Regions from separate parts of the Pseudomonas sp. B33.4 genome, predicted to be linked through region 1. Evidence: predicted binding sites of a transcription regulator. Region 1 holds the regulator's gene; the other holds the start of a gene.
What was found. The regulator FliA, encoded in region 1, starts transcription of late flagellar genes. The targets are predictions, from matches to a motif close to CTAAAGTTTNNNNNNNNNNNGCCGNTAA.

Region 1 (6,115 bases):
GTTCAGCGAATCCAGCAGTTGTTCGAATTCGTTATCGGTGATGTCGCCCGACGAGTCGCCTTCAACGACCAGTTCTTCGATCATCTCGGCCACCGGCGAAGCCGGGGTGGCGTCCGCCGATTGCGGTTCGGCCAGACGCGCCAGAGCGGCCAGCAGTTGCGGGGTGGCAGCGGTGATCGGAGCACGCTCGCGGACTTCGCTGAACATACTGTTCACCGCGTCCAGCGCTTCGAGGACAACGTCCATCAGTTCTGCATCAACGCGACGCTCACCCTTGCGCAGGATGTCGAACACGTTTTCGGCGATGTGACAGCACTCCACCAGCTCATTGAGCTGAAGGAAGCCGGCGCCCCCTTTTACAGTGTGGAAACCGCGAAAAATTGCGTTGAGCAGATCTGCGTCATCCGGACGGCTTTCCAGCTCGACCAGTTGTTCGGACAGTTGCTCAAGAATCTCGCCGGCCTCAACCAGGAAATCCTGAAGGATCTCTTCATCGGCGCCGAAGCTCATTAATGGGGTGCTCCTACAGGTCTAAAAACCCAAAAAACCTAAAATTCCAAAACTCTAGAACCCGAGGCTGGATAACAAATCGTCCACATCGTCCTGACCGGACACAACGTCTTCTCGTTTATCGGCATGAATCTGCGGACCTTCACCCTGCGAGAGATGTTTTTGTGGATCTTTTTCTGCAAGCATCGCGGCGCGGTCATGTTCGATGCCCGCAAAGCGGTCGACCTGACTGGCCATGAGCACAAGTTTGAGCAAATTGCTTTCGACTTCGGTGACCAGTTGGGTCACACGCTTGATCACCTGACCGGTCAGGTCCTGGTAATCCTGGGCCAGCAGGATGTCGTTGAGATTGCTCGACACCGCACGGTTGTCCGTGCTGCTGCGTGACAGAAAACCGTCGACCCGGCGCGCCAGTTCACGGAATTCTTCAGCCCCGACCTCGCGACGCATGAAACGACCCCAATCGGCGCTCAAGGTCTGCGCTTCATCAGCCAGACTGTTGACCACCGGCGTGGCGCTTTCCACCAGATCCATGGTGCGGTTGGCCGCGGCCTCTGTCAGCTTGACCACATAGCCCAGGCGTTCGGTGGCGTCGGTGATTTGCGACACTTCCTCGGCCTGCGGCATGTTCGGGTCGATCTGGAAGTTGACGATCGCACTGTGCAGTTCACGTGTGAGCTTGCCGACTTCCTGGTACAGGCCACGGTCACGGGTCTGATTGAGCTCATGGATCAGTTGCACAGCGTCGCCGAACCTGCCTTTTTCAAGGCTTTCGACCAGTTCGACCGCGTGTTTTTTCAGGGTCGACTCGAAATCGCCCTGTGAAGATTCGTTATGCTCCATAGCTCCCCCGCGCGTTCATCAGCCGATGCGTTCGAAAATCTTCTCGATTTTGTCTTTCAACGCCTGAGCCGTGAAAGGTTTGACTACGTAGCCGTTTACACCGGCCTGAGCGGCTTCAATGATCTGCTCGCGCTTGGCTTCTGCAGTCACCATCAGCACTGGCAAGTGCTTGAGCTTTTCATCGGCACGCACGTGACGCAGCAGGTCGATACCGGTCATGCCCGGCATGTTCCAGTCCGTTACCAGAAAGTCGATGCTGCCGCTGTTGAGCACTGGAATGGCAGTCACGCCATCGTCAGCCTCGACGGTGTTGGTGAACCCAAGATCACGCAGCAGGTTCTTGATGATCCGCCGCATCGTTGAGAAGTCATCAACGATGAGGATTTTCATGTCTTTGTTCAATTCGACCTCCAAGCAGTCTTAAACGCGCCCAGCACCTGGACGCGCCACTTCAATCAATCGGCGCAGCACTCGAAGACTGTCTGGAGCACAACAGAGCAAGACCGGTGCCGTTCATCACCGCACCAGCCTCGTTCGCAGTGTCCCCACACTGCCTTCAGCGCGCTCGCCACTCCCCCAAACGCCCCCGCAAACGGGCCGCGCACTGGCTGTGTAACTGGCTGACCCGCGATTCACTGACGCCAAGGACTTCACCGATCTCCTTGAGGTTCAGCTCTTCGTCGTAGTACAGCGCCAACACCAGTCGCTCACGCTCCGGCAAATTGGCAATCGCGTCCGCCAACGCTGCCTGGAAACGTTCATCTTCCAGATCGCGTGACGGCTCAAGATGAGCACTCGCGCCATCCTCGTGCAGCCCTTCGTGTTCGCCGTCCTGCAGCAGGTCGTCGAAACTGAACAGGCGGCTGCCCAAGGTGTCATTCAAAATCCCGTAGTAATCGTCGAGACTCAATTGGAGTTCGGCCGCAACCTCGTGATCTTTAGCATCACGGCCGGTTTTAGCTTCAATTGAGCGAATTGCGTCGCTGACCATACGGGTATTGCGATGAACCGAGCGTGGCGCCCAGTCCCCTTTGCGTACTTCGTCGAGCATCGCGCCGCGGATTCGAATGCCCGCGTACGTTTCGAAACTGGCGCCTTTGCTGGCGTCATATTTGGTCGAGACTTCGAGCAGGCCGATCATCCCGGCCTGGATCAGGTCTTCGACCTGCACACTCGCCGGCAAGCGTGCCAGCAAGTGGTAGGCAATGCGTTTGACCAGCGGCGCGTAACGCTCGATCAGCTCGTACTGAGCGTCGCGTGCCGACTTCTTGTAGTAGTTCATACCGCTAGCGGTCATAGCACGGGCCCTGCCGTTTGCTGCACGAGGCGCTCGACGAAAAACTCAAGGTGGCCACGCGGGTTGGCGGGCAGCGGCCAGGTATCGACCTTCTGCGCGATCGCCTTGAACGCCAGTGCGCACTTGGAACGCGGGAAGGCTTCGTACACCGCACGCTGCTTCTGCACCGCTTTACGCACGCTTTCGTCGTAAGGCACGGCGCCGACGTATTGTAGGGCGACGTCGAGGAAACGATCCGTGACCTTGGTCAACTTGGCGAACAGGTTGCGCCCTTCCTGCGGGCTCTGCGCCATGTTGGCGAGAACGCGGAAGCGGTTCATGCCGTAATCGCGGTTGAGCAACTTGATCAGCGCGTAAGCGTCAGTGATCGAGGTCGGCTCATCGCAGACCACCAGCAACACTTCCTGGGCGGCGCGGACGAAACTGACTACCGAGTCACCAATACCCGCAGCGGTGTCGATCACCAGTACGTCGAGATTGTCGCCGATGTCGCTGAACGCCTGAATCAGACCGGCATGTTGCGCCGGGCTCAGGTGCACCATGCTCTGAGTGCCGGACGCGGCCGGGACGATGCGGATGCCACCGGGGCCTTGCAACAGCACGTCGCGCAATTCGCAACGGCCTTCGATCACGTCGGCCAATGTGCGTTTAGGGGTCAGACCCAACAAAACGTCGACGTTCGCCAGTCCCAGATCGGCGTCCAGCAGCATGACCCGACGGCCAAGCTCTGCCAGCGCCAGAGACAAGTTCACTGACACGTTAGTCTTGCCGACGCCACCTTTGCCGCCGGTCACCGCGATCACCTGTACGGGATGCATGCTGCCCATGTTATTTCTTTACCTTGTCTTGCATAGACGGAGGCCACATTACTGGCTGCGCGTTCACAACCGGAACAATGCATGGCAGACCATCGATGTAGGTACAAAAACTGTTCATGAATACCTCAGCCTACCTGCTTGGTCGGGCTGTGATAGATATCAGCGAACATGTCAGCCATGGCTTCTTCGCTGGGTTCTTCCTGCATTTGCACGCTGACGGCGCGGCTGACCAGTTGATGACGGCGCGGCAGATGCAAATCATCCGGAATCCGTGGGCCATCGGTCAGGTACGCGACCGGCAATTCATGACTGATCGCCAGGCTCAACACTTCGCCAAGGCTGGCCGTTTCATCCAGTTTAGTCAGGATGCACCCGGCTAGCCCGCAACGCTTGTAACTGTGATAAGCGGCGGTTAGAACCTGTTTCTGGCTGGTGGTTGCCAGCACGAGATAATTTTTTGAACGGATGCCACGCCCGGCCAGACTTTCGAGCTGCATGCGCAGGGCCGGATCGCTGGCCTGCAGGCCGGCAGTATCGATCAATACCACGCGTTTGCGCAGCAGTGGATCCAGCGCTTGCACCAGCGATTGGCCTGGGTCAACGTGCGTCACCGGCACATTGAGAATGCGCCCCAGCGTCTTCAGTTGTTCCTGCGCACCGATGCGGAAGCTGTCCATGCTCACCAGCGCGACATTCTGCGCGCCGTACTTGAGCACATAACGCGCGGCCAGCTTGGCCAGCGTGGTGGTCTTGCCCATGCCGGCAGGGCCGACCATGGCAATCACACCACCCTCTTCCAGCGGCTCGACTTCCGGTACGGCAATCATCCGCGCCAGGTGCGCGAGCAGCATGCGCCAGGCCTGACGCGGCTCTTCGATATCAGTGATCATCGCCAGCAGATCGCGCGACAACGGGCCGGACAGACCGATACGTTGCAGACGACGATACAGGTTGGCTTGCGCCGGACGGCTGCCTTGCAGCTGATTCCAGGCCAGGGTGCCGAGCTGGACTTCCATCAGCTCGCGCAGGCTGTTCAATTCAAAACGCATCGAATCCAGTGCACGCGGATCCACGCCCCCGGAGGACTGCGCAGGTGCCGGGGCTGGACGCGCCGGAGCGGCGTACGTCGGCTCGGTCAGCGGTTCAGCAGCGGTCAGCGGCAGGCCGGCCGTCAATGGCAGACCGGCGAAAATCTGGCGATTGCTATTGCCGTCGGCTTCGCCCCGCAGGCTCAACTCGGCCTGAGCGGTGACGATGCGCGACTGAGTCTTGCGCAGCTCGTCTTCGAGTTCCATGTTCGGAACCCGTGGCGCCAGCGCCGACAGTTTGTAATCCAGTGCCGCCGTCAGCTCGACACCGCCGGCAATGCGGCGGTTGCCAATGATGGCGGCATCAGCGCCCAGCTCATCACGAACCAGCTTCATGGCCTGACGCATATCGGCGGCAAAGAAACGCTTAACTTGCATAAACCACTACCTCAGCCGTTGGGCCCTACTGTCGCAACGATGGTCACTTGCTTGTTGTCCGGTATTTCCTGGTAGGCCAGCACATGCAGCCCAGGGACTGCGAGGCGGCCAAAGCGCGAGAGCATCGCGCGGATCGGGCCTGCGACCAAAAGGATCACCGGCTGACCTTGCATTTCCTGACGCTGCGCCGCTTCGATGAGCGAACGCTGCAGCTTCTCGGCCATGCTTGGCTCCAGCAGAACGCCCTCTTCCGAGCCTTGTCCTGCCTTCTGCAGACTATTGAGCAATATTTGTTCCAACCTTGGTTCCAAGGTGATCACAGGCAGCTCGGACTCAGTGCCTACAATGCTTTGGACGATGGCGCGGGATACGCCGACGCGCACCGCAGCCACCAGCGCGGCGGTATCTTGACTCTTGGCGGCGTTGTTGGCGATGGCTTCGGCGATGCTGCGAATATCGCGCACCGGCACGTGTTCGGCCAACAGCGCTTGGAGAACCTTGAGCAGTTGCGACAACGAGACCACGCCCGGCACCAGCTCTTCTGCCAGTTTCGGCGAGCTTTTGGCCAGCAATTGCATGAGTTGCTGCACTTCTTCGTGGCCAATCAGCTCACTGGAGTGTTTGTACAGAATCTGGTTCAAGTGCGTCGCGACCACGGTGCTGGCATCGACCACGGTGTAACCGAGCGATTGTGCCTGCGCACGCTGGCTGATTTCGATCCACACCGCCTCCAGGCCGAAAGCCGGATCTTTGGCGTTGATACCGTTGAGCGTGCCGTAGACCTGGCCCGGGTTGATCGCCAGCTCGCGGTCCGGATAGATCTCGGCTTCGGCGAGGATCACGCCCATCAGGGTCAGGCGATAAGCGCTCGGCGCCAGATCGAGGTTGTCGCGGATGTGCACGGTCGGCATCAGGAAGCCCAGATCCTGCGAGAGCTTCTTGCGCACGCCCTTGATCCGCGCCAGCAATTGCCCGCCCTGGTTGCGATCCACCAGCGGAATCAGGCGATAACCGACTTCCAGGCCGATCATGTCGATCGGCGTCACGTCGTCCCAGCCCAGCTCTTTGGTTTCCATGGCGCGGGCCGGCGACGGCAGCAAATCCTGCTGGCGCTTGACCTCTTCCAACGCCACGACCTTGGCCACGTTCTGCTTCTTCCAGAACAGGTACGCGCCACCGGC
Region 2 (6,115 bases), 3.1 Mb from region 1:
TTCAACTGGCCAAGGTTCGTGCGCTCGAATTCGTCGATCGACATCGACAGCGAGTACGGTTCCTGGCCCGACGAGCAGGCGGCCGACCAGATCCGCAGACGCTGGTTGGGGCTGGCCTTGATCGCTTCAGGCAGCACCTTGTTCTTCAAGACTTCAAACGGATAGGTGTCACGAAACCACAGGGTTTCGTTGGTCGTCATGGCATCGACCACCTGCTCGCGCAAACCGCTGCGCGGCTGGGTCTGGATGCGCTGAACCAGCTCACCCAGGGATTTGATGCCTTGCTGCTCCATCAGTTTGTTGAGACGGCTCGAGACCAGGTACTGCTTGTTTTCACCGAGCAAAATGCCACAGGCTTTTTCCAGGAAGACCCGGAACTGTTCGAAATCCAAATTACCCGTAGACAATGATGCCGCCTCTTAAATCGTGTTGACCGCCAGGAGCAAAGCGCTCCTAGCTGATATCTGCTGCTTTGATCCGGTCGACTACCCGGGATGCCAGGTCATCAGGACGGAACTTGGCCAAAAAGTCATCGGCACCGACTTTCTTGACCATCGCCTGATTGAATACCCCGGACAACGAAGTATGCAGGATGATATGAAGCTTTTGCATGCGCGGGTCAGCGCGAATCTCGGCCGTCAAAGTGTATCCGTCCATCTCCGGCATCTCGATGTCGGAGATCATCATCAGAAACTCTTCTTCCGGCCTCTTGCCCTCGTCGACCAGCTTGCGCAGGTAATCCAGCGCTTGCTTGCCGTCGTTCAGCGCGATCACTTCGACGCCAATCGTCTGCAGGCAACGCGTGACCTGCTTGCGCGCCACCGATGAGTCATCGACCGTCAAGACACGCAACGACAGTGCCTTGGTCTGGGTCTCGACATCGACCACGCCCACCGAAATCGCTTCCGGCGTCGGCGCAACTTCCGCCAGCACTTTCTCGACGTCGATGATTTCGACTAACTGATTGTCCACCCGAGTCACAGCGGTCAGGTAATGATCGCGACCCGTGCCCTTGGGCGGCGGATGAATCTCTTCCCAGTTCATGTTGACGATGCGCTCCACCGAGCGGACCAGGAAACCCTGGGTCTTGGTGTTGTACTCCGTGATGATCACGAACGGGTTGTTCTTGTCCTTCAACGCACCCGAGCCGGTGGCCATTGCCAGATCAAGGATCGGAATGGTCGCCCCCCGGATATTTGCCACCCCGCACACGACAGGACTGGACTTGGGCATCAACGTCAGCGACGGGCACTGCAACACTTCCCGTACCTTGAACACGTTGATTCCGTAGAGCTGCTGACCGTCAAGACGGAACAACAACAGCTCCAGGCGATTCTGCCCCACCAGTTGCGTGCGCTGGTTCACCGAATCCATTACACCAGCCATGCCCAGACTCCTACACCAACGCCAAGTGTTGTTGCGACGCACATTCATTGCTAAACGGCACGGCGCTTGCTTTTTAACTCGTATGAACGCTCAAACGACATTTTTCCGACACCTGACCGCCTCTCTTCGCCGAGGGCTTTGCGCGGTGTCCGCCATTTGCTGCTTTTTCGCTGGCAGCCCTGCCATTGCTGATGCGGTTACCTTGCCTGACATGCTTATCGGCGTCACTCAGGGCTTTCTTGAGTTCACCGTAGAAGACTATCTGGCTACCAGTCAAACGGTAGGCCGCTACGAAATCGAAGTAAACCAGCTCGATCCCCGTATGCGCATGCCTATGTGCGACAAGGAATTGACAGCGACTTTGGAGAGCCCGGCACGTCCATTGGGCCGGGTTACCGTGAAGGTCCGCTGCGAGGGCGCCTCGCCCTGGACGGTGTTCGTGCCCGCTCAAGTCCGCCTGTTTCGCGAGATTGTCACGACCACCCGACCGCTGAAACGCGCAGGGATTATCGAGCCGCAGGACGTGACCTTGCGAGAGCGCGACGTGAGTACGATCAATCAAGGCTTTCTGACGTCGGTAGACGAAGCGATCGGGCAGAAATTGACCCGACCAACGGTAGCCGATCAGGTCATTACCCTGGTTCACCTGGAACAGGCCGAAGTCATTCGCAAGGGTGATCAAGTGGTGATTACCGCACGCAGCGGCACGCTTGCCGTGCGCATGCCCGGTGAAGCCTTGGCCAATGGCGGTTTGAAAGAACAGATCCGCGTGAAAAACCTCAACTCGCAACGGGTCATCAAGGCGCAAGTTACCGCGCCCGGCCAAGTAGAAGTCGCGATGTAGAAAACTGGCGCTGACCCCGGCTGTTCCCTAAACTGTGCCGCAGCAGGACACGCGCCGGCGCATGCAAGGCTCATTGTAAATGTGCCTAAAGTTTTCCAGGGGATGGCCGAAAACATGGCAAGCGTCCAAATTCCCAGAGGTTTTTATCATGGTCATCGATTTCAGCCGTTTGAACAGCTCCTCGTCACTTACGGGCAGTACACGTACCAGCAACGCCAAGGAAACCGCCGAAACCGGCACCTCCGCGCCGCTGAATACCCAGGCCGAACCGGCCAGTACCGCAAAAAGCGGGGAATCGGTACACCTCAGCAATGAGGCTCAACAGTTGCAGAAGGTCACTGACAAGCTGCGCGATCAGCCTGCTGTCGACAAAGCCCGTGTGGCCGAGTTGAAAGCCGCGATTGCCGATGGCAGCTATAAAGTCGACAGCAACCGTGTAGCCAGCAAACTGCTCAACTTCGAAGCCCAGCGCTAGGCCTTTGCCGGCGCGAGGCTTTTGGACGCTTAACACCCAAGGCCAGCCATGCACGACACTAATTTATTGCAACTGATCAACGACGACTTTGCTCCAGCTCAACAATTGCTGGAGTTGCTGCAAACCGAATCCCTCGCGTTGCACGGTCGCGACATGCCCCTGCTGGAAGAAATTCTGGCGCACAAACAGGCATTGATCATTCTGCTTGAACAGCATGGCCGCAAGCGCAGTGAAATCCTCGCCAGCCTCAACCTGCCGACTGATCGTGCAGGTCTTGAGCAACTGGCTGGCCAGTCGAGCATTGGCGATCAACTGCTCAGCCAGGGCGATGCCCTGACCGATCTGATCGCTCAATGTCAGGCTGCCAACGTCAAAAATGGTCAGTCGATTCAGATCCAGCAGGCCGCCACGGCCAATCAGCTGAAGATCCTCACGGGTGGCGAAGCGCCGGCGCTGTATAACGCCAGTGGTACTTTTGCCAAACCCGCCGTACCGCGTCCGCTCAGCCAGGCATGAGCCGTTGATGCGCCAGCTCTATCAACCCGCGAAACATGCTGGCAAAATGCTGGCTAGTCGTCATATTTTGTCTGGAGATTGATAAACCGTGTCCAACGCCCTCAGCGCGGATGATGCTCCGCAGCCCCCTAAGGTGCTTACCACGCCACTGGAAATCTCCAGCAACCTGCGCCAGCTGCAAGAAAGCCACGATCCGCTGATCATCACCTTCCACGAGCGCAGCCAGCGCTTCCAGAGCTACCTGATCAAGGTCGACCGCGACAGCGCTTCGATCGCGCTGGACGAGATGATCCCGCGTGATGGCGAACGCTTCCTGCTGGCCGGTGAGCCGTTCAAGGTTGAAGGTTTTCATGAAGGCGTGCGCATTGCCTGGGAATGCACCGGCACGCTGAATATCGAAGAGTCCGAAGGTGATCGTTTCTACACCGGCGAGCTGCCGACCGAAGTGGTCTACCACCAGCGCCGCAATGCTTTTCGCGCCGCGCTGAAACTGACTGATCTGGTCAGCGTTGAACTGGGCGGCGAAAAGCTCAAGGCGCCAATCAACGGCAAACTGCTGGATATCTCCGCGACCGGCTGCAAGCTGCGTTTCGAAGGCGACATCACCGATCGCCTGCAATTGGGCCAGGTCTATGACCGTCTGATCGCCCCGCCGCTGTTCGGCAACCAGCCTACCTCTGTCGAACTGCGCTACCTGCACTTCGAAGAAAAACTCAACATCACCTTTGCCGGCCTGCGTTTTCACAACATCAGTGGTCAGGCGGCGCGCAACGTTGAGCGTTTCGTTTATCAGCTGCAACGTGAAGCACGCCGTTTCGATAAAGACGATATGTGATTCGCAGCGACCAATAAAAAGGGCAGCCCCTGGTGGGACTGCCCTTTTTTATGCGCGGTGTTTTTTGTTCAGTTCAAGGTCTGCCGCCGCTGAGATCCGGAGCAGGCTTGTCGCTACTGCTATCCGATTCCGCTTCTGCTGCAGGCTCTGGCTGCGCATCGGGCTCTGTCTCCGGCTCGGGAGTCGGCGCTTGCACCGGGTCCTGCACCATCTGCTCCTGCACCACCTGCTCGTCTACTCGAGGATCAAGCGCTGCCACCAGCGGCGAACTGGACATGCTGTCGGGCATGGCTACGTGATGCAGCGGTGCGTCGTCGACCTGATGCAGATTGGTCACGGCTTTCGGCCGGATCCGCCACACCAGCACCAGCGCGAAGAAGCTGAAGAACGCGTACAGGCTCTGACTGCCGAACAGCTTCATCAGCACACCCGCGAGCAACGGCCCGATGCTCGCGCCGACCCCGTAGGTCACCAACAACATCGCCGTCAGCGACACCCGACGATCACCTTCCACATGGTCATTGGAGAACGCCACCGCCAGCGGATATAGACAGAACTGCACCAGCGAACAGAGGAAACCAACCCCGAACAACACCTCCAGCGGGACCTGTGGCAGCACCGCCAACGGCAATGCCGCCACCGCCAGGAAACCGGCAAAGCAGCGTATCAGCAGCGCCCGATCGTAACGATCGGACAACCAGCCCAACGGCCACTGCACCAGCAAACCGGCAAAGATGCAGCTACCCATGAACAGACCGACCTGCTCGGTCGTCAGCCCTTGTTGCGAGGCATACAACGGCGCCAGGCCGTAGAACGAACCGATGATCAAACCGGCACCGAGCACCGTACTCAGCGACTGCGGCACGCGCTTGATAAAGAAGCGCGGTTCCATCGGCGCCGGGTGCAGGGGCGCAGGGTGAATCCGTCGGGTCAACGTCACGGGCACCAGACACAGCGCGAAGCACAGCGCGACCAGCATCAGCAGTTCCAGGCCCAAGCCCGGATGCATGACCAGAATCAGTTGGCCGAGCACCAGACCAAGGTACGAGGCAATCATGTAACCGCTGAACACCAGGCCACGCTGATTGGCATCCGCCTGCTCGTTGAGCCAGCTCTCGATCACCATGTATTGGCACATCATGCCCAGACCGACGATGGTCCGCAGCACCAGCCACGCCGGCAACCAATCGACCAGACCATGGCCTAGCACCGCCGCGCCGACAATCCCGGCACACGCCGAATAGGCACGGATATGCCCGACCCGCGCGATCAGGCGGTGGCCGATCTTGCCGCCCAACACCAGACCGAAATAATTGCACGCCATCAGCGCACCGACCCAGAGGCCGTCGACGTTGTCAGCAGCCAGACGCAATGCCAGATAAGTGGATAGAAGGCCCGAGCCGATCAACATCATCAGCGAGGCGAAATACAGCGCTCGAAAGGATTTCCAGATTTGGCGCATCGGCGTTCCGAGCGGCTCCTTGCAGTAAAGACCGGGCTATCAAAACGATAGCCCGGTGGCGACAGTTCGTCAGGCCTGGGCTGCTAGAACACGCCGTTCCCAGGGAGTGATTTCATCAAAGAAGCTGGTCAACTCCATGGTCTTCGAAGCGATGTAGCCTTCGATGAACTCCTGTCCGAACAGTTCCCTGGCCAATTGACTACGTTTCAGACGCTCGAGGGCGGCGTGCAAAGTACATGGCAACGAAAGATTGTCCGGCACCTCGAACTCGCCCTGAATGGCTTCGCTCGGTTCCAGTTCATGCTCGATGCCATGCAAACCGGCGGCCAGACTCGCGGCGATCGCCAGATACGGATTGGCATCGGCGCCCGGCAAACGGTTTTCGACCCGCCGCGCGACCGGCGAACTGGCCGGAATGCGCAGCCCGGCCGCGCGGTTGTCGTGGGACCAGCACGCGTTATTCGGTGATGCGTACGGATGGCACAGACGCTGATAGGAGTTCACATTGGGTGCAAACAGCGCGGTGAAATCAGCCATGCCTGCCTGCTGACCACCGATGAAGTGGCGGAACATCGCCGTCGGCTCACCCTGCTCGTC

Region 2: flgM (flagellar biosynthesis anti-sigma factor FlgM) is a predicted target of FliA. The motif match lies at 2,316-2,343, and genes of this name have one in related genera.

What each region holds. Positions count from the first base shown of each region.
Region 1 covers NZ_CP140706.1:1,771,756-1,777,870, reverse strand. The annotation lists gene U6037_RS07915 (chemotaxis protein CheA) at 1-510, opposite strand, end outside; gene U6037_RS07910 (protein phosphatase CheZ) at 565-1,353, opposite strand; gene U6037_RS07905 (chemotaxis response regulator CheY) at 1,372-1,743, opposite strand; gene fliA (RNA polymerase sigma factor FliA) at 1,910-2,650, opposite strand; gene fleN (flagellar synthesis regulator FleN) at 2,647-3,477, opposite strand; gene flhF (flagellar biosynthesis protein FlhF) at 3,594-4,934, opposite strand; gene flhA (flagellar biosynthesis protein FlhA) at 4,946-6,115, opposite strand, start outside.
Region 2 covers NZ_CP140706.1:4,909,137-4,915,251, forward strand. The annotation lists gene cheR (protein-glutamate O-methyltransferase CheR) at 1-407, opposite strand, end outside; gene U6037_RS21610 (chemotaxis protein CheV) at 454-1,386, opposite strand; gene flgA (flagellar basal body P-ring formation chaperone FlgA) at 1,469-2,230, shown strand; gene flgM (flagellar biosynthesis anti-sigma factor FlgM) at 2,379-2,705, shown strand; gene U6037_RS21625 (flagellar protein FlgN) at 2,754-3,221, shown strand; gene U6037_RS21630 (flagellar brake protein) at 3,310-4,056, shown strand; gene U6037_RS21635 (MFS transporter) at 4,130-5,518, opposite strand; gene U6037_RS21640 (glutamine synthetase family protein) at 5,588-6,115, opposite strand, start outside.